2 regions of the Enterococcus wangshanyuanii genome follow, and region 2 is predicted to be linked to the other one. Evidence: a T-box and tRNA genes for the amino acid it is inferred to sense, from the RefSeq annotation. Region 2 holds a T-box; the other holds one or more tRNA genes.

Region 1 (14,887 bases), 270 kb from region 2:
ATCAGCAATCCGTACGTGACGTTGTTTCGATTGCTGTACAGGCTGGCGTACCAGTACCAACATTTGCCTCAGCTATTGCATACTATGACTCTTATCGTTCAGAAAGATTGCCTGCAAACATCATTCAGGCACAAAGAGATTACTTTGGAGCTCATACGTATCAACGTACTGATAAAGAAGGAACATACCACTATAGCTGGTATAATGAAGAATAATATGTTCGAAAGCCATGGGATTAAGAATTTTCTCATGGTTTTCTCTCTGTTACAAAGTGAAAATAGGTTGTTGCTAGCTTTTTAAGATAAAAGTGGGTATAATAGGTAGGCTTTAAGATAGCTTTTAAAGAGAGAGGAAAAATAACCAATGAGTAATATTCTTATTATTGAAGATGAAAAAAACTTAGCTCGTTTTGTAGAGCTTGAATTAAAACATGAAGGTTACACAACAGAAGTTCATTATAACGGACGCACAGGCTTAGAAGCAGCCTTAAATGACGAGTGGGATGCCATTCTTTTAGATTTGATGTTGCCAGAACTAAATGGTCTTGAAGTTTGCCGTAGAATTCGTCAAGTAAAAAATACGCCGATCATTATGATGACAGCACGTGATTCTGTGATCGATCGTGTATCTGGTTTAGATCATGGTGCAGATGATTATATTGTAAAGCCATTTGCAATAGAAGAACTTTTGGCACGTCTACGCGCACTGCTTCGTCGTATCGATATCGAAGGAGACAAAAATGTAGCCAAACAAACGACAATTACATATCGTGATTTAACGATTGAAAAAGAAAATCGTGTTGTTCGTCGTAATTCTGAGATGATAGAATTGACTAAGCGTGAGTATGAACTACTGTTGACATTGATGGAAAATGTTAATGTTGTTTTAGCACGAGATGTTCTTTTAAACAAAGTTTGGGGTTATGAAACAGAAGTCGAAACAAACGTAGTTGATGTTTATATCCGCTACTTGCGTAATAAAATTGATGTTCCTGGTGAAGAAAGTTATATCCAAACCGTTCGTGGAACAGGATATGTGATGCGCTCGTGAGACCGTTAAAATCAAAAAAATTAGAAAGAAAAGAACTGAAGGGGCCTTCTTTGACGATCAAGTGGGCCTTTGCAAGTTCTTTCTTCATATTCGTTGTTTTTACGATATTTGCTGTTATTACATATAAAACATCTGTTAGCCTCATTGTTCAAAAAGAGCGAGAAAATGCTGAAAGAACGGTCGCCGAAGTGGGGAATCGTTTAGCTAATGTCGAAGGAGAGCTGACCGTATCTGAGGTCTACGAGAAATTAAAAACGCCAAGCTTAGATACAAATGATTTAAACAACAAAAAAGTATCCGTCGAGGGTTCATTGATGGAAATGGATAGTATGCTTTCAGAGCTAGGGCAGCCAGCACTATTTTTGACTGTTTTTGATCCGGAAGGCACATTGCTTTTTGAAACCCAAAAAGCACAAAATCAATTGGTAAAAAAAGGAAAACAGAAAGCTGAAATCAAGACATTAAACGATAGAACAGGGTACTTGATCATCCAACCCGTATATTCAAAGAGTACGAGAGAAAAAACTGGTTATATACAAGCCTTCTATGAATTGTCTTCATTTTACGCAATTAAAAACCATTTGCTACTGACTCTGATCATTCTAGAAGTCATTTCACTTATACTTAGTAGCGTATTAGGATTCCTTTTATCTTCATATTTCTTAAAACCTTTAAAAGTGTTGAGAGATACAATGGATACGATCCGTAAAAATCCGCAATCTAGTATTCACATGCCAGATATACATTCAAATGACGAACTGGCAGATCTTGCTGAGATCTTTAATGAGATGTTGGATCGGATGAGGCGTTATATTGAACAACAGGAACAATTCGTAGAGGATGTTTCTCATGAGCTGCGGACACCAGTAGCAATTATCGAAGGCCATTTGAATCTATTGAATCGATGGGGAAAAGAAGATCCAGAAGTGTTGGATGAATCCTTGGAGGCTAGTTTACAAGAGATTACCCGAATGAAGAGTCTTGTGCAAGAAATGCTGGATTTATCTCGTGCAGAACAAGTAGACACATTGTATCCAAATCATACGACGAATGCTAAACAAGTCGTGTATCAAGTTTTTAATAACTTCAAAATTTTATATCCTGATTTTGTAATTACATTAGATGATGATTTACTGCATGAAGTAAAACTAGGAATCTACCGTAATCACTTTGAGCAATTACTGATCATTATTTTAGATAATGCTGTAAAATACTCGACAACTCGAAAAGAAGTTCATATCTCGATTTCCAAAACATTAAATGAATTTGAAATAGCGATCCAGGACTTTGGTGAGGGAATTTCAGAAGATGAACTTGATAAAATTTTTAATCGCTTCTATAGAGTAGATAAAGCTAGAGCTAGAAATAAGGGCGGCAATGGATTAGGTTTGTCAATTGCCAAACAATTAGTGGAAAATTATAAAGGAAGAATCGATGCTGAAAGTGTCATTCATCAAGGAACGATATTCAGAATCCATATTCCAATAGTAGAAAATAGTGAAGACAACGAGTAGGTGCGAAAAGCACCTACTTTTTTTGGATAATTAGCCGAATGATTGAGAGCTATATATGATGAATGTAGCAGAAAAACCGAATGCTGATTTGAAGTTATCTAAATTTGTTCGCTAAGAAAAAAAAGAACGAAATTTAGGCATTTTCTAGTTGCATTTTATGATAAGTATTGTTATATTTATACATGTTCTGATTGATGTTCTTTACTAGAAATTTGTTGAGAAAAAAAGTAAAATTTCTTCTTGACGAATAAAAGTAATTCATGATAGAATAACAAAGTTGCTAATGAAAAAAGCAATTGAAACATTGAAAAATCAGGAAGAAAGTTGTTGACAAATAACAAACAACCTGATAAACTAATGAAGTTGTCGCTGAAACAAACGACAACGCCAAGCAGAAAAAACTTTGAAACTTTTTTAAAAAAGTGTTGACATCAAATCGAAGATTTGATATGATATAAAAGTTGCTGCGAGGTAACAACGTAGACCTTTGAAAACTGAACAAAGTAAGACAAACCAAATGTGTAGGTTGTTTTCACAACGGTGAAAACAAACAACAATTTTTAACAAGCGAAGCAATATGCTAGCAAACAAATGAGCTTAACGATCGCAAGATCGTGTTCAACTTTTATTATGAGAGTTTGATCCTGGCTCAGGACGAACGCTGGCGGCGTGCCTAATACATGCAAGTCGAACGCTTCTTTTCTACCGAGTGCTTGCACTCATTTGAAAAGAGGAGTGGCGGACGGGTGAGTAACACGTGGGTAACCTGCCCATCAGAAGGGGATAACACTTGGAAACAGGTGCTAATACCGTATAACAGTCGACACCGCATGGTGTTGATTTGAAAGACGCTTTCGGGTGTCACTGATGGATGGACCCGCGGTGCATTAGCTAGTTGGTGAGGTAACGGCTCACCAAGGCGATGATGCATAGCCGACCTGAGAGGGTGATCGGCCACACTGGGACTGAGACACGGCCCAGACTCCTACGGGAGGCAGCAGTAGGGAATCTTCGGCAATGGACGAAAGTCTGACCGAGCAACGCCGCGTGAGTGAAGAAGGTTTTCGGATCGTAAAACTCTGTTGTTAGAGAAGAACAAGTAGGAGAGTAACTGCTCTTACCTTGACGGTATCTAACCAGAAAGCCACGGCTAACTACGTGCCAGCAGCCGCGGTAATACGTAGGTGGCAAGCGTTGTCCGGATTTATTGGGCGTAAAGCGAGCGCAGGCGGTTTCTTAAGTCTGATGTGAAAGCCCCCGGCTCAACCGGGGAGGGTCATTGGAAACTGGGAGACTTGAGTGCAGAAGAGGAGAGTGGAATTCCATGTGTAGCGGTGAAATGCGTAGATATATGGAGGAACACCAGTGGCGAAGGCGACTCTCTGGTCTGTAACTGACGCTGAGGCTCGAAAGCGTGGGGAGCAAACAGGATTAGATACCCTGGTAGTCCACGCCGTAAACGATGAGTGCTAAGTGTTGGAGGGTTTCCGCCCTTCAGTGCTGCAGCAAACGCATTAAGCACTCCGCCTGGGGAGTACGACCGCAAGGTTGAAACTCAAAGGAATTGACGGGGGCCCGCACAAGCGGTGGAGCATGTGGTTTAATTCGAAGCAACGCGAAGAACCTTACCAGGTCTTGACATCCTTTGACCACTCTAGAGATAGAGCTTTCCCTTCGGGGACAAAGTGACAGGTGGTGCATGGTTGTCGTCAGCTCGTGTCGTGAGATGTTGGGTTAAGTCCCGCAACGAGCGCAACCCTTATTGTTAGTTGCCATCATTCAGTTGGGCACTCTAGCGAGACTGCCGGTGACAAACCGGAGGAAGGTGGGGATGACGTCAAATCATCATGCCCCTTATGACCTGGGCTACACACGTGCTACAATGGGAAGTACAACGAGTCGCTAGGCCGCGAGGTCATGCAAATCTCTTAAAGCTTCTCTCAGTTCGGATTGTAGGCTGCAACTCGCCTACATGAAGCCGGAATCGCTAGTAATCGCGGATCAGCACGCCGCGGTGAATACGTTCCCGGGCCTTGTACACACCGCCCGTCACACCACGAAAGTTTGTAACACCCGAAGTCGGTGAGGTAACCTTTTGGAGCCAGCCGCCTAAGGTGGGATAGATGATTGGGGTGAAGTCGTAACAAGGTAGCCGTATCGGAAGGTGCGGCTGGATCACCTCCTTTCTAAGGAATAGTACGGAACTACACGGTTCGTCAACACTTTGTTCAGTTTTGAGAGGTCTACTCTCAATTGTATAGCTTTACTGGGGCCTTAGCTCAGCTGGGAGAGCGCCTGCTTTGCACGCAGGAGGTCAGCGGTTCGATCCCGCTAGGCTCCATTAGTAACCATTGGTTACTAGATTGTTCATTGAAAACTGGATATTGAAGTAAAAAAAGTAATCAAAACAAACCGAGAACACCGCGTTGAAGAGTTAATTAATTAATTGTTCGAAGCTTATTTTATTGACCAACCTTCTATCGCTAGAAGAAGTAGTCAAGACCCAACCGCAAGGTTGATAAGGTTAAGTGAATAAGGGCGCACGGTGGATGCCTTGGCATTAGGAGCCGATGAAGGACGGGACTAACACCGATATGCTTTGGGGAGCTGTAAGTGAGCTATGATCCAGAGATTTCCGAATGGGGGAACCCAACATCTTTTATAGGATGTTACTTTCCAGTGAATACATAGCTGGTTAGAGGTAGACGCAGAGAACTGAAACATCTAAGTACCTGCAGGAAGAGAAAGAAAATTCGATTCCCTGAGTAGCGGCGAGCGAAACGGGAAGAGCCCAAACCAACAAGCTTGCTTGTTGGGGTTGTAGGACTCCGATATGGTAGTCTGTCAGGATAGTCGAAGGACTTGGAAAGGTCCGCCAAAGTGGGTAATAGCCCCGTAGGCGAAATTGTGACAGCACCTAGGAGGATCCTGAGTACGGCGGAACACGAGAAATTCCGTCGGAATCCGCGGGGACCATCCCGCAAGGCTAAATACTCCCTAATGACCGATAGTGAACCAGTACCGTGAGGGAAAGGTGAAAAGCACCCCGGAAGGGGAGTGAAATAGATCCTGAAACCGTGTGCCTACAACAAGTTCGAGCCCGTTAATGGGTGAGAGCGTGCCTTTTGTAGAATGAACCGGCGAGTTACGATTGCATGCGAGGTTAAGGTGAAGAGCCGGAGCCGCAGCGAAAGCGAGTCTGAATAGGGCGAATGAGTATGTAGTCGTAGACCCGAAACCATGTGATCTACCCATGGCCAGGTTGAAGGTGTGGTAAAACGCACTGGAGGACCGAACCCACGTACGTTGAAAAGTGCGGGGATGAGCTGTGGGTAGCGGAGAAATTCCAAACGAACTTGGAGATAGCTGGTTCTCTCCGAAATAGCTTTAGGGCTAGCGTCGAAGTTGAGAATGATGGAGGTAGAGCACTGTTTGGACTAGGGGCCCATCTCGGGTTACCGAATTCAGATAAACTCCGAATGCCATTCATTCATATTCGGCAGTCAGACTGCGAGTGATAAGATCCGTAGTCGAAAGGGAAACAGCCCAGACCACCAGCTAAGGTCCCAAAATAACTATTAAGTGGAAAAGGATGTGGGGTTGCACAGACAACTAGGATGTTGGCTCAGAAGCAGCCACCATTTAAAGAGTGCGTAATAGCTCACTAGTCGAGTGACCCTGCGCCGAAAATGTACCGGGGCTAAATAGTTTACCGAAGCTGTGGATCACACCTCTGGTGTGATGGTAGGAGAGCGTTCTAAGGGCGTTGAAGGTCGATCGTGAGGACGGCTGGAGCGCTTAGAAGTGAGAATGCCGGTATGAGTAGCGAAAGACGGGTGAGAATCCCGTCCACCGTATGACTAAGGTTTCCTGGGGAAGGCTCGTCCGCCCAGGGTTAGTCGGGACCTAAGCCGAGGCCGATAGGCGTAGGCGATGGACAACAGGTTGATATTCCTGTACCAGTTGTTTTTGTTTGAACAATGGAGGGACGCAGGAGGCTAAGGAATGCATGCGACTGGAAGTGCATGTCCAAGCAGTAAGTCTTGAGTAGAGTCAAATGCTTTACTCTGTACGGACAAGCTGTGATGGGGAGGGAAATAATAGTACCGAAGTTCCTGATGTCACACTGTCAAGAAAAGCTTCTAGTGAGAAAACAACTGCCCGTACCGTAAACCGACACAGGTAGTCGAGGAGAGTATCCTAAGGTGAGCGAGCGAACTCTCGTTAAGGAACTCGGCAAAATGACCCCGTAACTTCGGGAGAAGGGGTGCTGACTTCGGTCAGCCGCAGTGAATAGGCCCAAGCGACTGTTTATCAAAAACACAGGTCTCTGCAAAATCGAAAGATGAAGTATAGGGGCTGACGCCTGCCCGGTGCTGGAAGGTTAAGAGGATGGGTTAGCTTCGGCGAAGCTCAGAATTGAAGCCCCAGTAAACGGCGGCCGTAACTATAACGGTCCTAAGGTAGCGAAATTCCTTGTCGGGTAAGTTCCGACCCGCACGAAAGGCGTAACGATTTGGGCACTGTCTCAACGAGAGACTCGGTGAAATTTTAGTACCTGTGAAGATGCAGGTTACCCGCGACAGGACGGAAAGACCCCATGGAGCTTTACTGTAGCTTGATATTGAGTGTTTGTACCACATGTACAGGATAGGTAGGAGCCGATGAACCCGGAACGCTAGTTTCGGTGGAGGCGCTGGTGGGATACTACCCTTGTGTTATGAACCCTCTAACCCGCAGCCCTAATCGGGCTGGGAGACAGTGTCAGGTGGGCAGTTTGACTGGGGCGGTCGCCTCCTAAAAGGTAACGGAGGCGCCCAAAGGTTCCCTCAGAATGGTTGGAAATCATTCGCAGAGTGTAAAGGCAGAAGGGAGCTTGACTGCGAGACTTACAAGTCGAGCAGGGACGAAAGTCGGGCTTAGTGATCCGGTGGTTCCGCATGGAAGGGCCATCGCTCAACGGATAAAAGCTACCCTGGGGATAACAGGCTTATCTCCCCCAAGAGTCCACATCGACGGGGAGGTTTGGCACCTCGATGTCGGCTCGTCGCATCCTGGGGCTGTAGTCGGTCCCAAGGGTTGGGCTGTTCGCCCATTAAAGCGGCACGCGAGCTGGGTTCAGAACGTCGTGAGACAGTTCGGTCCCTATCCGTCGCGGGCGTTGGAAATTTGAGAGGAGCTGTCCTTAGTACGAGAGGACCGGGATGGACTTACCGCTGGTGTACCAGTTGTTCTGCCAAGGGCATTGCTGGGTAGCTATGTAGGGAAGGGATAAACGCTGAAAGCATCTAAGTGTGAAGCCCACCTCAAGATGAGATTTCCCATTTCTTTAAGAAAGTAAGACCCCTCAGAGATGATGAGGTAGATAGGTTGGAAGTGGAAGTGCAGTGATGTACGGAGCGGACCAATACTAATCGGTCGAGGACTTAACCAAAAGAAATAAAATAAAAGATCTTGGTAAGCATTGATTACAAGCTTCAATCCAGTTTTGAGTGAATCATCACTCAATTAAATACAACAACACCCAGTGTGGTGGCGATAGCGAGAAGGATACACCTGTTCCCATGCCGAACACAGAAGTTAAGCTTCTTAGCGCCGATTGTAGTGAAGGGTTTCCCTTTGTGAGAGTAGGACGTCGCCGCGCTCGTTGTTATTCCGGCATAGCTCAGTTGGTAGTAGCGCATGACTGTTAATCATGATGTCGTAGGTTCGAGTCCTACTGCCGGAGTTCCTTAATATAGGATTTATGAGTAATAGTTGCTTCTTTTAACTCTGGAGAGTTGTCCGAGAGGCCGAAGGAGCATGATTGGAAATCATGTAGGCGGTGAACACTGTCTCAAGGGTTCGAATCCCTTACTCTCCGTATTAAGTTTTTGTTGGCCCGTTGGTCAAGCGGTTAAGACACCGCCCTTTCACGGCGGTATCACGGGTTCGATTCCCGTACGGGTCATTTATATTTATTGGAGGTTTAGCTCAGCTGGGAGAGCACCTGCCTTACAAGCAGGGGGTCAGCGGTTCGATCCCGTTAACCTCCATTAAATCACGGTTTGGTAGTTCAGCTGGTTAGAATGCCTGCCTGTCACGCAGGAGGTCGCGGGTTCGAGTCCCGTCCAGACCGTTTTATATTTTTGGCGCAGTAGCTCAGTTGGTAGAGCAACGGATTGAAGCTCCGTGTGTCGGCAGTTCGATTCTGTCTTGCGCCATTTTGGAGGAATAGCGAAGTGGCTAAACGCGACGGACTGTAAATCCGTTCCTTAGGGTTCAGTGGTTCGAATCCACTTTCCTCCATTTAAAAGTAGGGATATAGTTAAACGGTATAACTACGGTCTCCAAAACCGTCATTGTGGGTTCGATTCCTACTATCCCTGTTAAAATTTATGGCGATTGTGGTGAAGTGGTTAACACAGCGGATTGTGGTTCCGCCATTCGTGGGTTCGATTCCCATCAGTCGCCCTTAGTTTTAAATTTTTGCCAAGTGTTTTATGGCGATTGTGGTGAAGTGGTTAACACAGCGGATTGTGGTTCCGCCACTCGTGGGTTCGATTCCCATCAGTCGCCCTTAACTTTAAATTTTTGGGGTATCGCCAAGCGGTAAGGCAACAGACTTTGACTCTGTCATGCGTTGGTTCGAATCCAGCTACCCCAGTTTTTCTCTATTAGAGAAATTTACATTGCAATATGGCGGTATAGCCAAGTGGTAAGGCAGAGGTCTGCAAAACCTTCATCACCGGTTCAAATCCGGTTACCGCCTTGCAAAATTATTTCATGCCGGCGTGGCGGAATTGGCAGACGCGCTGGACTCAAAATCCAGTGCCCGCGAGGGCGTGCCGGTTCGACCCCGGCCGCCGGTATAAAAACTGTTAAATCATTGATTTAACAGTTTTTTTGTTTAGTAAATAGTTGTTGTTTATAAATACTATGAGCTAGCATAACAGCTTGAATTCATAACTAAAATAATATAATATTGGATTAATTCATTTTTTGGAGGTGAAATTATGATTTTTGCTCCTCTTTGCGAGTGCGATGTGCCTGATTTCCGTTAAAAAAATATTTTTGATATTAACGGAGGACTATTGATTATGAATATAGTAAAAGAAACATCTAAATTAAAGAAAGCCCAACTAGTAGTATCTACATTTGATTTATGTAATAGAAAGTATGATAAAAATCTTTGGGAAAATTTTTTAACACCAATGATTGCTGAAATTGAAAGTGCAACAACATTGGAAGATATACTTGATAATAAAAGAATTAAGCAAACTAAATTGTTTTATAAAGGTCTTGGGCTCGATCCTTCTCGTCACCGGCCTTCGTCAGATAGTTTATTAAGAAGAATAGTTTAGGGACAAGGATTATATCAAATCAATGCACTTGTAGATTTGAATAACTATCTTTCTTTGAAACTACATTTACCGATTGGCAGTTATGATCTATCTAAATTGAATAATGATCTTTCTTATATGGTAGCACGTAGGGATGAAGAATATGAAGGGATCGGAAAAGGCAAGATCGGAATCAGTAGTTTTCCTGTGTTGAGTGATTCACTTGGTCCTTTTGGTAGTCCAATTTCTGATTCAACTAGGGCGATGATTTCTCTTGAAACGAAAAAAGCGATGCTCGTGGTATATAGTTTTGGTGAGTCACCCTCTGAACTGCAGGCAATAAAAAGCGAAGTTGAACAAGCCATCAATGGCATATTTGGAACGACTGAAATCCAAACAACAATTGTGGTATAAGAGTGCTTCTGTATCTAAATATGCTGATTAGATTAAATGATGAATAAAATTAAAAAAAGATTCACTACCTTAATTTGAGATCTACTATAAAAGCCAACGTATATCCATACGTTGGCTTTCAATTTATAAGTAAATAAAAATAGCTGAGGCAATATCTATTTATATACTTAACTTAGGAGATAGTTATTGATTTTTAAAGAAAAGATTTATTCATAAAAAAGGCTGTGATATAGAAAATCTCATCTTTCGGAATATCGATCCCGTAATAAGTTTCCAACAGCTTTATATTTTGGGCTACTTTATAGATTTCTGTTTGATATTTTTCTTTAAAAGATTCTGTTCTAGGAAAAGTACTGACATTTTTCCCTAGAAGTAAACGATCGATCATACAGATTACATGGCAGGTCAAACCGACCTTGATTTCATATGAAAGAAGGGGCGTTATTTCTTCAGCCAGTGTTTCAACCCAGTCTCTAGTTGTTGAAATCAATTTTTCACCGTGAGGATAATTCAACATGTCCGTGATATTGAGACGCATCCCTTCAAAAGCAAGTTCATAGTCGATTAGTGCTTGAATCTTTGCAGTATTGGTTTCATTTAAAGCATCATTAATAGAAAAATGAGGGATACTCAATCCTAATTGAAACGTTCCCACTGCACAAATGATTTTACCAGTTTTATTTAAACTATTGACTGTTTTTTCTACTAAATCAGTATCAGCTACCTGTAAGGAAACAATCTCACATGCGCCTCCTCGTAAATTTAATCGAGAGCGGAGCATTTTTTTTATAAGTTGAGCAGAACCTTCGCCCGTTGAGCATAATGTTAGCAGATAGAATGTACGTTGTTCTAGCGTAATAGCCTCCTTTTGCTGATAAGTAGAAAGCCCTCTAATATTTACTGTTGATTCATATACTTCATTTAAGGTAGCGCCCAAAGCCGCTTTTCTGCTAGCCTCTAGAACATGTAATGTACTCACTAACTCGATACAGCGAATATCTGTAACGGTGTATTCCTTAAGTTCATCACTAAAATTGATCAATGATCCCATATCAACAAGTAATAAAACATCTTTTGGTTCTTTTTTTTGTTTAAGATAGTCTTGAATTCGAGCTAATATCACTATTGGATTTTCTTCGAGAGGCATATCAAAGCCTAACGCAATATCTTCGCCGAGCAGTTTGTTAACGACATTAGCCATGCTTGTTGCTGTTGTTTCCCCATGAGCAACAACAATGACTTCTACTTTGATTCGTTTTTTTGGTTTAGGTTCATCAGCTGTAAAAAATAGTGCTAAAAAACCAGCTTCATCCTCAGGTAACTTTACGCTAAAATCTGTTTCGATCACAGACAAACAGTGCAGCGCTGTCTCAAAGAGTTGCGGATGGCTATTTTTTATTTCATCGATCCTCGGATTTTTGATCGTTTGCCCACGTTTAATTCGTTGGATCGTATTGTATAAGTGAAGAGCAATCCCATAGCGAACATTATCAGATAAATAGCAATTTAATAAACGAGCGGCTTTTTCACATACCTTACCAGAAGTAGCAAGAATTTCAGAGCCGACGATCTGCTCTAAATTTTGAAGATCAGCAGATAAATCATTTGTATAGGAACGATAATAATTGGTAATCGTTGTGTCAATTATTTCAGAAGTTTGAGTACTGTCTAATCCAATTCGTTCCATATCATTCATTTTTTGTTCAATGATTTGATAAATATCATCACCTTTGTTGTCTTTTGAAATAAAAAGCGTGGTAGTCTCGTCATCAAAAAGAAAAAACCGATTGTTCATATTTGGTAATAGCAGCCAGATTTTTTGCCTTTCTTCAGCATTATAAAGACCTTCCCGAATATAATGAGGCAATTCATAACTGCTAATTTTTATTGCTTCTTCCTGCCGAACAATAAATTGAGAGTAAGCCTTCGCGCATAAAAGCTGGATATCTGCTTTTAATTGGCCGACGTTATTTGCACAATGATAACCTAATAAGGCGCGAATTGTATTTGTAGATACTTCGATCGGTGATTTCAGCTTTTTAGTTTCTTCTTGAAAAAAGGTTGAGATCAACGTCAACCGTTCTTCTAATCCCCGTTCCTCCAAAGTAGGAATATTGATCCTCATTGGGATTCTGCGAATGAATGTTTGAAGTAGATTTGAAGAAATATCTTCAGTTGTAGCACAAATCAGTAGCACTTGGGCCTTTCTTTCGCTAGTTGTTTCTCCTAATCTTCGATAGATTTCTCTATCTATGAAAGTGAAAAGCATTTCCTGACCTTCTGGTGGCAGCCGATGAATTTCATCAAGAAACAAAATGCCGCCATCGGCCTCTTCTAATAAGCCAGCACGGTCGCTGTCCGCTCCTGTATATGCTCCTTTAGACACACCAAAGATAGAACCTACAAGTAATTGGGGATTATTCGCATAGTCAGCACAATTAAATGTGATAAATTTAGAATCCGCTTTCAATTTATTCTGTGATTTTGCATAAGTAAAGATCAATTCTGCAAACATACTTTTCCCAACACCCGTTTCACCTGTTAAAAGGATATGCATGCCTTTTGGTGGGTACAAAACAGCTGCTTTAGCTTGTTCACTACAGTGAAACAGGCTAGGGCTTTTCTTAGTAAATGTATCTAAAATGCTTTCCTTACTTTGAAAGTTTGGCGTGGTTGAAAAGAAGTAAATTGGTTTGGTTCCAGTTTTTTTTGCTTTATTAAGCTTAACAAGCTGGTTTAGGTCACTGCTGACATTTGCTCTAGTGACCCCTAATTTTTCAGCAATTTCCATTGCCGTTGCCGGTTGGCTTTTTGTGTAAGTTGCAAGGATTTCAGCAACTTTGTCGATTCGTTTCATATTTCTTCCCCAGTCTTTCATGATTAATCTTTCAGTTTAAGTATAATGTTCGCAAACAGAATAGTCAAAGTCATGTGTTTTATTTTATGAAAAAGTGTTTGATAAAGTGTTTTGTTTTTTTAAGAAATGAAACACATGCAGAGGATTCTCCATAAGGAGTGTTAGTTGAGTGTTTGGCACGGAAATTGCTTTATAGAAAGATGACTAGGAGTTAATTGAAAGGAGAAGGTCAGATGATTTCAGAAACAGATGTAATGCAGATCATTGTTTACGCAGGAAATGCTAAATCATTGGCAATGAATGCAATTAAAGAAGCGAGAAAAGGGGCGATCGATACAGCAAAAAAAATGTTGGATGAAAGCAAAGATAATTTAAAAATCGCGCATCAACAGCATACGGATATTTTGCAGAATTTTGCCAACAATCCGGATGAGCCTGCTACGATGTTTTTAACACATGCGCAAGATCATATGATGGCGGCGATAACAGCTACAGATTTTACAAAAGAATTGATTGATTTACATGAAGAAATGCAAGAATTGCGTAATTTAATTAAAAAGAGTGCTTAAAAAATATAAGAGAAAAGGTGATCAGAGTGAAAATTACGTTAGCGTGTGCAGGTGGAATGTCTACAGGAATGTTAGTCAAGAAAATGGAAGAATATGCTTCTTCACAAGGAATCAATGCTGATATTTCAGCATGTGGTCTAAGTGAATTAGAAGAAAGAGTGACAGGATCGGATATTATATTACTCGGTCCGCAAGTTGGATATCAACAGGATGACGTGAAAAAAGAGTATCCAGATATTCCTGTTTTAGTGATCGAGATGATGGATTATGGAATGATGAACGGAGAGAAAGTATTCAAGATGGCACAAGAAGTTATTGCAGCTAAATCAAAATAGATAAAGGAGAATGACAAATGTCAGAAGTGAAAAAAAGTTCATTTATCAATGGGTTGAATGTGTTTGTCAATAAATTTTCAAATAATACATTTGTAAAAAGTATTGCTAATGGGATGATGATGACTCTGCCGATCACGATCGTTGGGAGTTTGACAACGATCATTGGGATGATTCCAGGTTTACCGGAAATCGTGACAAAAGCATGTTCGTTAGGTACTTCGATTTCAAGTAATTTGATCACGATTTATATTATTATTGGGATTTCTTGTGCGATGGCAAGAGAGAAAAAAGGGGACACGATCGCATCAATTATCTTGTCATTGGCTTCTTTCTTTGTTTTAACACCGATCACTGCTTTTGATATTGGCGGAGAAAAGCCTGCAATGGCGTATAAGCTGACTTATTTAGGTTCTAAAGGGATTTTTGTAGGAATGATCGTAGCTTTAGTTGTGACATGGCTATTTGCTAAAATGGTTGAAAAAAGAATTACATTTCGTATGCCGGAAAGTGTACCAACAGCTATTGCAAAGACATTTGAGGCAATCGTACCAGCTGCTATTATATTTATCGTTGTTATTATAATCAGTACATTATTTGCAGAAACAAGATTTGGGAATGTCCATGATTTTATTTATACTAATTTACAAACTCCTCTTGAATCATTGGGTGGCTCGATCTGGTCAGCACTATTCATTATGTTTTTATCTGAGTTACTTTGGTTTTTTGGGATTCATGGCAGTATGGTCGTTGGATCAGTGATCGCTGTTTTATTTACCTCACAAGCTTATGCTAATATGGAAGCTGTTGCTGCTGGAGAAGCTGCTAC
Region 2 (14,887 bases):
TCCCTAAATTATTCAAGCGTCTTGCCAAACGATGGCCAATTCCCCACATCTCAGTCATTGGTTCGATCGTCCAAACCTTTTCAGGAACGTCCTCATAATGCCATTCAGCTAATCGCTCATCAGTATGTTTTGCTTCGATATCCATTGCAAGTTTCGCTAACAATGGATTATCACCAATTCCGATCGTAATATAGAGTCCCGTTTCTTTTTGGATTCGTTTTTGAATTTTTCTTGCTAATTCGACCGGCGATTGGCCAAATAATTTCCAACTGGCAGTTACATCTAAAAAAGATTCATCGATCGAGTAAATATGTAAATCTTCATCTGCTACATAGTTAGAATAGATGTCATTGATTTTCATATTTTCCTTGATATACTCATTCATCCTTGGCGGAACAATTTCAAGTTCTGGATGATTGGGAACATCATATTTTCTCGTTACATTGGTAATGCCCAAGATTTCTTTTGCTTTTGGTGAAGAAGCCAGCACCAATCCTCCAGAATTTTCAGCATGACTCATCACCACGAGCATTTTTTCAAGAGGATCATACCCACGTGCAACACATTCCACAGAAGCATAAAATGACTTGACATCTATACAAAAAATCGTCCTTCGAGGTTCTTTTTCATACTCAAAAAACATCATAATCCTCTCCTTGATTCATTTCATCACTCATAGCTAATTGATTCAATTGGTTCAATAGCCAAAATACTATCCTCCTTCAAAATTAATTTCTTTCTAAAAATCAGTATCAGAATAGTCTTTAAAATAATTCAATTGCCATTTTTGTGTAGCCAGAGCCGTTCGGTTTAATCCAGAACACCACGGTGGATAAAATCGCATAGCCATTTTTCCAACTTGATCCTTAGTAGACAGGATCTGCTTTTCTATCGCCACTTCTATAGGAATAATAAACATTCCCCTTTTATTAGAATCACATAGGACGATCACTAATTTTTCTGGACTATTTATCGCTTGGAAAGGTCTATTTTTTTGTGTCTCATCTTTTTCCCAAAAGGCAACAAAGTACCCGGGCTTCTTAAGTGTTTTTTTGCCTAGTCTACTTCTAATTCTGATCTTGGACTCACTAAGAGTAAACACTGCCCCCTCATATTCTTTATTCTGTTTTTCGTAATCACATCGTTCAAAATGACCGAATTCTCTTCTTAGAATATCCATTGACTGCATTAAAAATTCCTTCTTCTATTTGACTTGTGGTAATCATCTATTCAGTTTCTAACACAATCTAATTATACGAACGTACGTTCTTTTTGTAAAGGGGAACATCTTTTTAAATTTACAAATATTATATTTTTTTCAATTTATCGATAAAATTGCTATCTAAAAAAGAAAAAAAGCTTTATAGTTATCTTACAAAGTAGTTGCTTAAGGAGTGAAGCATGTGTCTTTTTATGAAAAATTTATTCACAATATCCGTCTTAGACGTTTTTTTGTTTTAGCCGTCATTATTTTTATTCTTTTTTTAGCCAAAAGTATGATCACAATGATTTTATTGACCTTTATTTTTACTTTTTTGGCGCTTCATCTCGTAAAGTTCATTCAGCACTTTGCGAAGATTCCATCTCTAGTTCTTGTCTTGATCACGTATTCTCTGATTGTCTTTTTGGTCTATCTGGCAATCACTAAATATGTACCTGTCTTAGCAAAACAAACCATTCAAATGTATAATTCGGTCGTCCATTTTTATCAAAATCCTGCAAATAGCGATAATCAGCTGCTTGCAGTCATTGATGATTATTTGGAAAAATCAAACCTCACGTCTCAGATTCAAAATGGCGCCAGCACGCTCTTGCGTTATGTTCAGGATATTGGTTCACTTGGACTGTCTGTAGTTCTTTCATTTATCTTAAGTTTCTTTTTTATGATCGAAAAAAAACAGATGGCTGATTTTTCTAAATTATTTCTTAAAAGTGATTTTGATTGGTTCTTCCAAGATATTTACTATTTTGCAGATAAGTTCGTCAATACCTTTGTTGTTGTAATGGAAGCCCAATTTTTTATTGCCGTCGTTAATACTGCAATCACAACGATTTGTTTAGCATTGATCGGTTTTTCTCAGTTGCCAAGTCTGGCGATCATGATTTTTATTTTAAGTCTGATTCCTGTAGCTGGCGTGATCGTTTCTTGTATTCCGTTGAGTTTTATCGCCTATTCTCAAGGCGGGATCAATGATGTGATTTATATTTTAGCGGTGATTCTTATCGTACATTTATTTGAATCTTATGTATTGAATCCTAAATTCATGTCCAGTAAAACAGATTTGCCGATTTTTTATACATTTGTCATCTTATTGGTCAGTGAACGACTTTTTGGTGTTTGGGGGTTGATTGTTGGAATTCCGATTTTCACCTTCTTTTTAGATATCTTAAAGGTCAAACCGATCCATTCAGCAAACGAACAACTAGACAATTCTATATAAAAAAAGTGATGAACAGACTAATCTGTTCATCACTTTTTTGTGGTTTTAGCAGGTTTTTGTACTTGGAAAATCAGTCAGGAAGCAAAGACTAATTGATTTCGGACTAAATAACTAGCTTGTTTCAGCTACCTGTCCAAGATCCCAATACACTGCCATATATAAGGAAAATCAATTCCTTTGCTTCCTCTGAAGCAAAAACTAGGCTGTTCCTTTTCAAGAACACTAGCTGAACCACCCTTTTTATTGTAGAATAAATTCTTTAGACAACTTTTCTTTATTACTGAATAATTTCGTTGCCTCTACAGAAACCGGTGCACTTAAATCACTTAACTTATAAGGTACTTTTAAATTCAGTGTTGCTCCTGGCTGAATTTCTGTCATTGAATCTACATACCCCTCTTCAGCCATAATTGCCAATTGCAATGCCGCGCCATTTTGGAAAGCTTTCGTTGTGATCGAGGTCAAAAACATTGCATTTGTATCGCTATTATTCGTAAATTCATACTCCACGACACCAACATCTGCACCACTGTAATCTTTAGCAAAAGTAAACTCTTTGATCGCTACGTGATACTCACCCAAATCACCAGCATCTGTCACTGCTGGAGCTTCTGACTCTTTGTTTTTGACAACCGTACTTGTTGTTTCTTCTTTTTTGGAAGGCGTCTCTTTTTTGTCATCAGAGCCCATATTGACTAACACTCCACCCACAACTAATACACCAATACCTATCAAAACGATTTTCTTCATGTTCATGTTTTTTGTCTCCTTTGTTATTTAGTCCGTTGATACATCTTGATCATACGGAATAACCAAAGGAAAATCTTATGCATCGAGCATAGTTAGAAATAATTATTTTATGGTACTCGCTGTTCACCACGAAGTAGTGAACAAAGTGCAAGCCAAAAAAGCCCCAGTAAGATATAGCCAAAAATTCTAACTATACGTTTTTTTGACTTTAATAAAGGAAGTTTACTATGAAAATCCATAAAATTAGTAAATAAAAATACAGGAAGAACAAAATAAAGCAGATCTTCAACTACTAGCCCTGATCGACCATTAGAACTTCCATTTCTCATAATATCCAACGGTAGACCTAATCCAATGAATACATAATAAATCACTGCAATCACTTTTTTCCATACAATATCCGTTCGAAATCCCGGCACATATTTTCTTAATATAGAAGAAGGATATGTCTTGACAACTTTCTGTGAGATATTTTGTTGCTGCTCTTTGTTCGCCGCATTTTTTTCAAGAATTTCTCTTATGCGATCTTCCTGACTAGCTTTCTTGGTCTCTTTTTCCTCAGACTGATAATTGAACTTCAGTTTTTTCCACTGCTCTTCAACTTCCCACTTCATTTCTAAGGCTGATTGATAGCGATCGTTAGGATCTAGCTTGGTTGCTTTTAGAATCAACGGTCGTAAAAATTTATTCGTACTTAACTGCTCTTTCGGGTACTTTTTCGTGGCGCAAACATTCATCACAACCCCTACAGAATACAGATCACTTCGTCTATCTGATTCAGCAAAACCAAATTGCTCCGGTGAGGCAAAACCGATCGTCCCCAACTGAACAGTATCTGTTTCTTTTCCGCCGTCAAAAGTCCGAACAGCATCAAAGTCGATCAATTTCAATAGACCATCATTCGTCAACATGATATTTCCGGGCTTAACATCCCGATGGATGATCCCTTTGCTATGCAAAGCAATTAGGGCATCCAACAATTCTAGCGTCATTTTTAAGAGTGTTTCTATTTCGATCATTTCAGACCGTTGAATAATTTGCGTCAATGTCTTTCCATGAATAAATTCTTCATACAAAAAAAGCTTCCCATCTTCAACCAATACTTCTTGGATTTTTGGTAAATGAGTGTGATCGAGTTCTTGAAGGGTGAGCAAATTTTCTTTTAGAAATAGCGGATAGTATTTTTTGACAAAGAATTCTTTTGTTTCCCTATTTCTGACCAAAACAGGACCATTGGGCTTGTCTGTCAAAGGCTCGATTTCTTTATATAGACTAACTCGTTCTTCTGTTACATTTTCCATCATCATTCTCCATTATTTGTTTGCTTGTTTCATTATAGCAAAGAAATCCGTTAAATGCGTTCTCACTTTAGTAAAATCGAGGTATAATGAAGTGAAGAGTTTAAGAAAGAGGAGACTCGTGACATGCTGGAAATAGATACGGAAAAGCTGCTCCATTCATTAAAAAAAGCAGAAAATTTTCAAACTGCGCTTGCAGAAACGGCACCCCATACGATCGATCAAACGGCTAAAAAATTCCTAAATCAATGGCTTGAGGCCAAACAAACAACAAAAAGTGCTGTCTTAAAAAAAGCAGGGATCACTGAAGCGACAGGCTACCAATATTTTGATGGCAAACGAAATCCTTCCAGAGAAAAAATAATCGCTTTAGCGATCGGCTTTTCCTTAACGTTGGAAGAAACCAATGAGTTACTGAAAAAAACGAGTTATGCTCAGCTCTATCCAAAACACCCTTGGGATGCAGTGGTCATCTACGGGCTCTCACATCGACTAACGATTTTAGAAATTGATGATTATTTATATGAAGCAGGACTTAAAACGTTTGGTGAATAACTGACAAAAATTACTTAGATTTGAGTAATGATCGACGTAAAAGAGACCGAAACAAAACGAACAATCAGTTTTGTTTGGTCTCTTTTCAATTACTTTTTCTGACGCTTACTATTTAAGGTAATAAAGCAGGATAAAATTGGCAATAAATAACAGAAAACAGCATAAGGCAAATACTCGATCGTTGAAATACCTAACGTTCCGGAAATGAAAACACCACTTACGCCCCATGGAATCAACGGATTTACTACAGACCCCGCATCATTCAAGCCTCTTGATAACAAGGTAAGAGGAACTTTTTTTTCTTTAAACTTATTGATAAATGATTTTCCAGGTAAAATGATCGACAGATACTGCTCGCCGATCAATACATTGATCCCAACAGAACTCAACATTGTAATCAAAATCAGTTTTTGGCGAGAATCAATTATTTTTTCAAAACGTTGAAGTAAACAATCAATAATCTCCATTTTCACTAGCAAGCCGCCTAATGATAACGCCAAGATGATCAAAGAAACGGACCACATCATACTTTGGATCCCTCCGCGAGTCAACAATTCATCCACCTGAATATTTCCCGTTTGAGAAACAAACCCATTTTGCAGCATCGTTGCTGTTTCAACCAATGATAAATGCGGTGTTGTAAAAAACATCAGAACTAGCGATGTTCCGATACTTGTTAATAAGGTAGGGATCGCCGGAATTTTTTTCCATGCACAGACAAAGAGCAAGGCTAATGGGATCAATGAAACAAAAGAAATAGTAAAATACTCATTCAGCGTGCTGACGATTTCATGAATACTATGGCTATCCAACGCACCATCATAGCGTAAGCCTGTCACAAAAAAATAAATGACCGATATCACAGCTGCTGGTAATGCTGTTTTATATGTATTCTTTAAATGATCAAATAAATCTACTTCCGCAATAGCTGCCGCGAGATTCACGGTATCTGAAAGTGGTGAAATCGAGTTTCCCAAAAAAGCACCAGAAACAATCGCCCCTGCTGTCAACGCTGGATCAACACCGATCAAGCTGCCCATCCCTAAAAAAGCAATCCCGATCGTTGAAACCGTCGTAAAGGAACTGCCGACAGCACCGCCTACGATGCCGCACACGAAAAAGACCGTCGGCACGAAATACTTCACAGACAGAAAAGAAAAACCTAAAACCATGATCGTTGGAATCGTTCCGCCTGCGATCCAAACACTGATCAATGCGCCGATCAAAATAAAAATCACAATTGGAATAATGCCGGAGGAGACGCCGTCAACAAGTGCCTCATGAATAAAATCCCAAGAAAATTTCTTATAAACAGCAAACACCATCAAATAACCAATTGCAAGCAACAAAGCGACATGGGCAGGGATATCAAAACCAATAATACTAACGCCGATCATTACAACTAAAGTAATCAAAAGAAACGCTGCTTCATTAAAATTTACTTGATATTTTTTCATATACATTCCTCACATCTTATAGAATCCTTCAACCTGTTAAAACAAGAAATGCCTGCGGCAAAAAATCGCCGCAGACGCTCTTTGAAAAACGATTATTCTGCGTAAATCGCTTCTAATTTTTCTTGGATCGCTTGTTTGATTTTTACTGCATATTCATCAAATGTTTCTTTATCATTCATATATGGAGACATTGCAGCAGCACGTAAAATCGTTACTTTATCAGCACGTTCCCATTCAGCACGAGAAAAGCCTAAGCTATTTACGAATTCAAATGGGCTATTGCCATATTCTTCGATCGCAAAATCTGTGTGTGATGTAATGAATTCATTGTTGTATAAGCCGCCTTTAGCATAAGAAGCGTAATCGTAGAAATCGTGGTTCAATTTATTCATTTTCACAAGATCTGTATTGCCTTTTTCATTGAAAACATAGTCCACCATGTTAAAGTCTGGTTTTGTTAATGCATGGATCTCAATTGTTTTATCTCCTACCTGGAATTCTAATCCATCGATAAAGTGATAGAAATGATACGCTCCTTCAATACTTGCGCCCATCAATTTACCGTAACCCGTTACGTTTAATGGCAATACTTTATGCGCAGTCCAAACAGCAGCAGCAGTTGCACCCGCTTTTGAACCTTCTAAAATATAAGCACCAAGCAACGCTGGAATATCTGCCCCTTTTTCAAATACATAAGTGGCAAAATAAGAAATCACGTCACGCATGCGGATATCTTTGATCACGACACCACCAGCTGAATAAGGAATATACCCCATTTTATGTGGATCGATCGTTACGGATTCTGCTTGTTCGATCGCTTTGAACGAATCATAAATATCTTGTGTCAACCAATCATTCTTTTCTTGGAAGATATTATGTTTGGCGTATACTTCATCGATTTTGTCCCATTCAATAAATTGGTCATTTTCATCTAAGAAAATTGAACGACCATAACCACCGTAAGCTGCATCGACATGAACATAGAAGTAGATTCCTTCTTGGGCTAACTTCTCACGTAACGCAATGATTTGATCGATACGGTCAACTTGTCCTTCTTCTGTGGAACCCACTACCCCTACTACCCCTAGCGTTGGGATTCCTTGCGCTGCTAAGTCACGAATTTGTGCTTCTAATTTTTCGATATCCATGCGGTATTCGCTGTTTACTTCACCAGCAATCACTTGATCTAACCCAATACCGATGATGTCGGCTGCTTTCAACCAAGAATAGTGTTTCGTTTGAGGCACGATCCATTTTCCTAATTTGTCTAAATTTTTCCCGCTACGGGCTGAATGAGCTTTGATTTCGTCCATTTTATCTTGAACTTTATCTAAGATATCCAATACTTCTGTTGTTGACATATTTAATAATTCCCACTCTGTTTTTCCAGCAACCATTTCTGGTGCAACTGCTTGGATGGCAAATGGTAAAGATTTCATGTTACGGGCATACCACAGACCTTCAAGGTTTGCGATCGAACCATCTGCTGCAATATGTCCCCAACCGTTTTGATAGCTCATCAAGCTGGCAAATTCCATCCCAACTTCTTCTTCCATTTGTGAAGTTGCTGGTGAAGATTCATACGCTACGTTATTTCCATTCCAAAGCATCGCTGCTGAATAGGCAATAATCGAAGGCATCAATGTTTCAGCGTTCATATGACCCCAGAAACGACCTGCTGAATGCCATGGTAATGATTCTGTACGTAAACGTGAAGATAACGTATTAAAGACAGTCCGCATGTTGTCTGCTGTTTCTTGGAAGCTTTTAGAGCTTCTATCTTGGGGAGTGATGACAGGCATATCTTGGGGCATGTAGTTTTGTCTCCAGCCGATGTGTTCATCGATCATTTTATTCAATAATTCTTTGAATAGATCAACGTTTTCACCTTTATCACCGATAAATAGTGCTTTTAAATTTGTATCATCTGTATTGAAATTTTTCATGAATATTTCCTCCAATAGTTTCAAAATAAGTCAGACTAATCAGCCTCTTGATAAACTGTTTGTACCGTTTACTTTGTTTTTTTCCATTCTGGTTTTTTTCTCTTATAAATGAGTAAAGCAATGCCGATCATGATCAATGTGGCAGCAACTTGGAAAATCACGTATGCGACATGACCGCTTTGGGGAACAGAGGTTGGTGGAATCAAACTGACCAACATGGTAACGATCACACTCACGACTGCCAATGAAGCCACAGCCCACATCAAGCCATTGCCTTTACTTCCTAATCTAAACGGGCGTTCAACAGACGGCATACTGTAACGCAGTTTAACTGCGGATAAAGAAATCAATAGATAAACGACGCAATATAAAATCGTTGTAGTAATTGTAATAATCAAAAATGCTTCACTTATATCAGGTACGACAACATATAAGAATGAAACAAGAGAAATAACGATTGCTTGGATCATCACGAAAGTGATTGGAATTCCTTTTGCGTTACGTTTTTGGAAGAATGGCGGCAAGTTCCCTTCATCTGCCACTTTGATCATTGATTTACTTGGCCCTAAAACCCAAGCACTCAATTGAACTAACACACCGATTAAAATCATCAATGAAACAATATTATTAAAGATTGCTGGGATACCCAGATCTTCAGTCATGATCACAAACGGTTGTGTAATGTTAGCTAATTCCATTTGACCAGCTGGTACACTGTCAGCAACACTTAGCCCCGCAACCAAATTGAATACAACAAGTAATAAAACAGACGCAATAACTGCGATAGGATAATTCCGTTTAGGATTATCGATGTTATTGGCATGAACCGAAGAAATTTCAACCCCGGCAAAGATAAAGATGATCCCTGTCAACGTTGGTAAACTACCTAAATCGCTAAAATCAGGCAACAGTTTTGCTGCTTCAAAGTGACCTAAATAGCTGTCTTGATTGATTCCGTGTTTTGCCATATACATCATTCCTAAAACAACTAAGGCTACGAATGGAATATAAACACCGATCACAGCGCCCCAGTCACCAGCGATTTTGACCATATCAAATTTCAAATTCAATAATGTAATGCTCCAATAGGAAAGCAAGATCATAATGAAAATAAATAAATTGTTATGTCCTAAATCTGGACGATTGATAACATATCCAAGTAACACTCCGACCGTTGAAGCAACCATGACCATTCCAAAAAACATTTGGACCCATAATAGCCACGATGTAACAAAGCCCCATTTTTCACCGAATGCATTGCGCACCCACACCTGAGGACCGCCCTCTTCTGGCCAGCCTGTTGACAGCTCAGCCGAAATCAATGCGATCGGTAATGCAAAACAACAAGCAGCAATCAGCATATAAAAAATCTGTGCCCAGCCTGTCGAAGCTAATGTTGGAACACTACGAACCGTTCCAAAAAAGGCCATGGTAATTCCAATCAATCCAAATAATGACAATTTCTTATTCATGTTTGACCTCCTGATTAAATTTATTTTTTGTTCCCACATGTGAAATCACATTCAAAGTATAGGTACCATAGAGACCTAAGTCAAAAAGAGCAGAATTAAAAAAAAAGCTCGTTATTTAACATTTTTATTTTCTATTCGGCGCGTCAGCGCTTTACTACGTTAAAGTATTTCTGCTTAAAAAAAGCAATTAGTCACTTCATTTATTAAATTTGTCACAAATGATTTCAGCTTTAGTTCTTTTAAAAAAATCTAAATGAAAGTAATTTACACTAATATGAGAATCCTTTCATTTAAAAATAATAAAAAGAAAAAAGAAGGATTTGACAAGTCGATCGATTTGTCGTAGAATTACCACAAAATCACATATCAAACTTTAATAAAGCGAAGTAGCAAAGATGTCCCTATTTCAGAGAGTCAGCATTTAGTGAGAGTTGGCATATACATTTTTTGTGAATTACACTTTTAGTTTCCTACCGTAAGTAGGCGTCTATCTACGATACAGATTTGAGAGGTATATGTTTTTACATATACAATTTGGGTGGTAACACGGAGAAGTTCGTCCCATAGGCTAATCGCCTATGGGGCGTTTTTTATTTTATATAGGAAAGGATGAAGAAACATGACAAACATTATTGATGAACTAGAATGGCGTGGCGCCATCAACCAACAAACAGATAGCGAAGGTTTGCGTGAGTACGTTGAAACCAACAGCATTTCACTATATTGCGGTGTGGATCCTACAGGAGATAGTATGCATATTGGACATCTGATCCCATTTATGATGCTAAAAAGATTCCAAGCTTTTGGACACCATCCGTTTATTTTGATCGGTGGAGCGACTGGTACGATCGGCGATCCAAGTGGTCGAACAACAGAACGTCAATTACAAACAATGGAAACTGTTCAGCACAACGTCGATTCTTTGACACGCCAAATGGAAAAACTGTTTGCTGTCGATACGGACAATACATTGACTTTAGTAAACAACTACGACTGGACACACAATTTAACACTTTTAGATTTCCTAAGAGATTTTGGTAAGTTTTTCAATATCAACACTATGCTTGCTAAAGATATCGTGGCAAGTCGCTTAGAAACAGGAATCTCATTTACAGAATTCACATACCAAATCCTACAATCAATGGACTTTTTACACCTATTCCAAAATAATAATGTCCGCATGCAAATCGGTGGTGCCGATCAATGGGGCAATATCACTGCTGGATTAGATTTGATTCGTAAAAAAGAAGGCGCAGATGCGAAAGCCTTTGGTTTAACGATTCCATTGATGCTAAAAGCAGACGGTACAAAATTCGGTAAAACAGCTGGTGGGGCAGTTTGGCTCGATCCAGAAAAAACAACCCCTTACGAATTCTACCAATTCTGGGTCAATCAAGATGATCGTGATGTTATCAAATACTTGAAATTCTTTACCTTCTTAACAAAAGAAGAAATCGAAGCGCTAGAAGTCAAAGTAGAAACTGAGCCACATTTACGTGAAGCACAACGTGTATTAGCGGCGGAAATGACAAAATTTGTGCATAGTGAAGAAGACTTGAACGATGCTTTAGCCATTTCAGAAGCCCTATTCTCTGGTAACGTTAAAAACTTAACTTCAAAACAAATCGAAGAAGGCTTCAAAAATATGCCGACAGTTGAAACAGAGGCAATCAACCAAAATATTGTTGATTGGCTGATCGAATTAGGCATCGAACCTTCAAAACGTCAAGCACGTGAAGATGTTACGAATGGCGCTATTTCAATCAACGGCGACCGTATTCGCGAAGTAGACTTTGAAGTAACAGCTGATCAATCATTCGATGGTAAATTCATCATTGTTAGAAAAGGGAAAAAACAATACACATTAGTTAAATTAGGTGCAAAATAATCACTGTAACAACTCAAAAAAGCACGAAACAAGAGTTCTTTAGTCTTGTTTCGTGCTTTTTTCTCTTGGGTACTGGACAAAAGAAAAAAAAGTTTTATAATAGGAAAATGGTTGCGATATTTATAACGCACGATTTATGAATATGGAGTTCAATAGTCAGCTTGTTCCGCTTTTGCTGAGAAACACAGCGAATAAAATGAACTGATGTTGAACAGTACAAGACTTTCAAAGAAAGTGTTGATCATTTGTGTTATCCAGCTGCACAGGCTAGCTCTTCGGAAAAAAGACAAATGTTGAGTGAGACAAAGAGCATCTCAATCAACATTTCCTATTTTTCTGTCAGAGCTGAGCGAGCCTGTTCCGTTTTTAGTGTTATCTAGCTGTACAAATCAATCCTTAGGAAAATAGACAAATTGTCAGTGTGACAAAGAGCGTCACAAAGTCAATTTCCTAATTTTCTACAGGATTAAACGATTTGTTCCGCTTTTAAATTTAGGAGGGACTTATGAAAATCGATAAAATTCAAGACGGTCATGGCGATGAGTTTTTCCGTTCTCTACTTGCTTTAGAAACTTTAGAGGATTGTTATAATTATTTTGATGATTTGATGACATTGAAGGAACTAGATTCGATGATCCAGCGTTTTGAGGTGGCAAAATTACTTCTATTAAATAAAACGTATACCGATATCGCTGAAGCGACCGGCAGCAGTACTACGACTATCTCTCGAGTGAAACGGATTTTAGATGAAGGAAATGGCGGTTTGCTTGAAATGGTTCATAGAATCGATGAAGAGGACGATAGCGAGCTTCATCGCTAGATCAGATAATCTTACCCCTGAAAAAAGTAATGATACGCTTAAATTACTTTTTAGGGTCTTTTATTTAAAAGCAAAACAAAAGACCGAGCCTGGCCAGCTCGGTCTTTCTTTTGTGTGACAATCTATGCTAAATATGAATTGGCAAACCTAAAGCCAACTCAGAAGCATCCATAGTAATTTCCCCTAAAGATGGGTGTGGATGGATCGTTAATGCAATATCCTCTGCATTCATGCCAGATTCAACAGCTAGTGATAACTCAGAAATCATATCACTTGCGCCAACTCCGCCGATTTGTGCTCCGATGATCACATTATCTTCATTTGTCGTAACTAAACGAACAAATCCTTCTGTTTTACCTAAAGAAATCGCACGTCCGTTACCAGCAAATGGGAATTTGTAAGCAGTTGCTTCTAAGCCCGCTTCTTTTGCTTCAGCAATCGTCATACCAACACTTGCTAATTCAGGATCAGTAAAGGCTACAGCAGGCATTGCTTTGTAGTCAACTTCTACCTTTTTACCAGAGATTGCTTCTGCAGCGATTTTTGCTTCGTAGCTTGCTTTGTGAGCAAGAGCAGCACCTGGTACGATATCTCCGATTGCAAAGATGTTTGATACATTAGTTCTACCTTGTTTGTCGACAGTAACTAAACCACGTTCGCCAACTTCAACGCCCGCTTGTTCAAGACCTAGATCATCTGTATTTGGACGACGTCCAACTGTTACCATTACGTAATCAGCAGTTACAGATTCTTCTTTGCCGTCTACTTCATATTTAACAGTCACGCTATCGCCATTATCAACAGCCTCTTTAGCCATTGCTTTTGTGACAACTGTAACATTTTTCTTCTTGAAATCATCAGTTACAAGTTTAACCATATCTTTTTCATAGGTTGGTAAAATTGAAGGGCTACCTTCTAAGATCGTTACTTCAGAACCTAGGTTAGCGTATGCCCCACCAAGTTCTGCACCGATGACACCGCCACCGATGATCACGAATTTTTTAGGAACTTCTTTCAAGTTTAACCCGCCAGTAGAATCTAAGACACGTCCGCCAAATTTAAATCCTGGGATTTCGATTGGACGAGAACCTGTCGCTACGATCGCGTTATTGAATGAGTAAGTTTGAGCTGAGTCCGGATGGATCACACGTAATGTGTTTTCGTCAACGAAGAAAGCTTCTCCTTCAATGATTTCGATTTTATGTTTTTTTAGAAGGAAACCAACACCGCTTGTCAATGTATTAACAACTTTATTGTCTTTCCATTCTTGTGTTTTTGCAAAGTCTAATTCAACACCTTTAGCTGTTACACCAAACATTGTTGAGTCTAGTGATTCTTGATAGTGATGTCCTGCAGCGATCAATGCTTTAGAAGGAATACATCCAACGTTCAAACATACACCGCCGATAAACTCACGCTCAATGATCGCAACTTTTTGACCCATTTCAGCAGCACGAATCGCTGCAACATATCCTCCAGGGCCTGAACCAATTACGACTGTATCTAATTCAATGGCGAAATCTCCTACTACCATCTGATAATCATCCTTCCATTAATAATAATTCTGGATCAGCTAATAAACGCTTGATGTTGTTCATTGCTTTTTGAGCAGTTGCACCATCAACGATACGGTGGTCAAAACTCATTGAAAGTTTCATGACACGTCCAACAACGATTTCTCCGTCTGCATTTACAACTGGTTGAGTAGCGATTGTACCAACCCCTAAAATTGCAACTTCAGGGTAGTTGATCACTGGTGTGAACCAGCCGCCGCCAACTGAACCAATATTACTGATCGTGATTGAACCATCACGCATATCCGCAGCAGTTAATTTACCATCGATTGCAAGAGCTGCTTTTTCGTTGATTTCATCTGCAATTGCGAACATGCTCTTCGTATTCGCATTTTTAACATTTGGTACATATAAACCATGATCAGTATCTGTTGCGATACCAATGTTATAGTAGTTTTTATAAACGATTTCTTGTGCTGCATCATCGATTGAAGCATTCAAGATCGGGAATTTTTGAACAGTTGCTGTCAATGCTTTTACAACGTATGGTAAGAATGTTAATTTTGTACCATTCGCAGCTGCCACATCTTTGAATTTCTTACGGTGATCCCATAATTTAGACACTTCAACTTCATCATGCAACGTAACGTGCGGTGCAGTGTGTTTGCTGTTGACCATTGCTTTTGCGATTGCTTTACGTGTTGGTGTCATTTTTTCGCGTGTTTCAGCTTCACCTAAATCAGATA

The links. The T-box of region 2 lies ahead of tyrS (tyrosine--tRNA ligase). A T-box ahead of a tRNA ligase gene usually reads a tRNA of that ligase, here a tRNA-Tyr.
Region 1: it encodes a tRNA-Tyr, which carries the amino acid that the T-box ahead of tyrS (tyrosine--tRNA ligase) is inferred to sense. The anticodon was not compared.

What each region holds. Positions count from the first base shown of each region.
Region 1 covers NZ_CP021874.1:977,859-992,745, reverse strand. The annotation lists gene gndA (NADP-dependent phosphogluconate dehydrogenase) at 1-215, shown strand, start outside; gene CC204_RS04685 (response regulator transcription factor) at 364-1,050, shown strand; gene CC204_RS04680 (HAMP domain-containing sensor histidine kinase) at 1,101-2,564, shown strand; rRNA gene CC204_RS04675 (16S ribosomal RNA) at 3,191-4,750, shown strand; tRNA gene CC204_RS04670 (tRNA-Ala) at 4,833-4,905, shown strand; rRNA gene CC204_RS04665 (23S ribosomal RNA) at 5,087-7,998, shown strand; rRNA gene rrf (5S ribosomal RNA) at 8,093-8,208, shown strand; tRNA gene CC204_RS04655 (tRNA-Asn) at 8,219-8,292, shown strand; tRNA gene CC204_RS04650 (tRNA-Ser) at 8,339-8,427, shown strand; tRNA gene CC204_RS04645 (tRNA-Glu) at 8,443-8,514, shown strand; tRNA gene CC204_RS04640 (tRNA-Val) at 8,527-8,599, shown strand; tRNA gene CC204_RS04635 (tRNA-Asp) at 8,609-8,682, shown strand; tRNA gene CC204_RS04630 (tRNA-Phe) at 8,695-8,767, shown strand; tRNA gene CC204_RS04625 (tRNA-Tyr) at 8,772-8,852, shown strand; tRNA gene CC204_RS04620 (tRNA-Trp) at 8,862-8,932, shown strand; tRNA gene CC204_RS04615 (tRNA-His) at 8,945-9,017, shown strand; tRNA gene CC204_RS04610 (tRNA-His) at 9,050-9,122, shown strand; tRNA gene CC204_RS04605 (tRNA-Gln) at 9,139-9,210, shown strand; tRNA gene CC204_RS04600 (tRNA-Cys) at 9,245-9,315, shown strand; tRNA gene CC204_RS04595 (tRNA-Leu) at 9,332-9,415, shown strand; gene CC204_RS04590 (hypothetical protein) at 9,644-9,907, shown strand; gene CC204_RS04585 (hypothetical protein) at 9,962-10,300, shown strand; gene CC204_RS04580 (sigma 54-interacting transcriptional regulator) at 10,494-13,157, opposite strand; gene CC204_RS04575 (PTS lactose/cellobiose transporter subunit IIA) at 13,391-13,726, shown strand; gene CC204_RS04570 (PTS sugar transporter subunit IIB) at 13,753-14,061, shown strand; gene CC204_RS04565 (PTS sugar transporter subunit IIC) at 14,079-14,887, shown strand, end outside.
Region 2 covers NZ_CP021874.1:1,249,403-1,264,289, forward strand. The annotation lists gene CC204_RS05990 (Y-family DNA polymerase) at 1-643, opposite strand, end outside; gene CC204_RS05995 (MepB family protein) at 740-1,189, opposite strand; gene CC204_RS06000 (AI-2E family transporter) at 1,404-2,441, shown strand; gene CC204_RS06005 (DUF5067 domain-containing protein) at 2,682-3,197, opposite strand; gene CC204_RS06010 (serine/threonine-protein kinase) at 3,299-4,492, opposite strand; gene CC204_RS06015 (helix-turn-helix domain-containing protein) at 4,616-5,044, shown strand; gene nhaC (Na+/H+ antiporter NhaC) at 5,134-6,507, opposite strand; gene tdc (tyrosine decarboxylase) at 6,594-8,447, opposite strand; gene tyrP (tyrosine-tyramine antiporter) at 8,516-9,919, opposite strand; gene CC204_RS21805 (pinensin family lanthipeptide) at 10,094-10,168, opposite strand; T-box leader at 10,284-10,486, shown strand; gene tyrS (tyrosine--tRNA ligase) at 10,539-11,807, shown strand; gene CC204_RS06040 (YerC/YecD family TrpR-related protein) at 12,313-12,627, shown strand; gene lpdA (dihydrolipoyl dehydrogenase) at 12,755-14,161, opposite strand; gene CC204_RS06050 (dihydrolipoyllysine-residue acetyltransferase) at 14,169-14,887, opposite strand, start outside.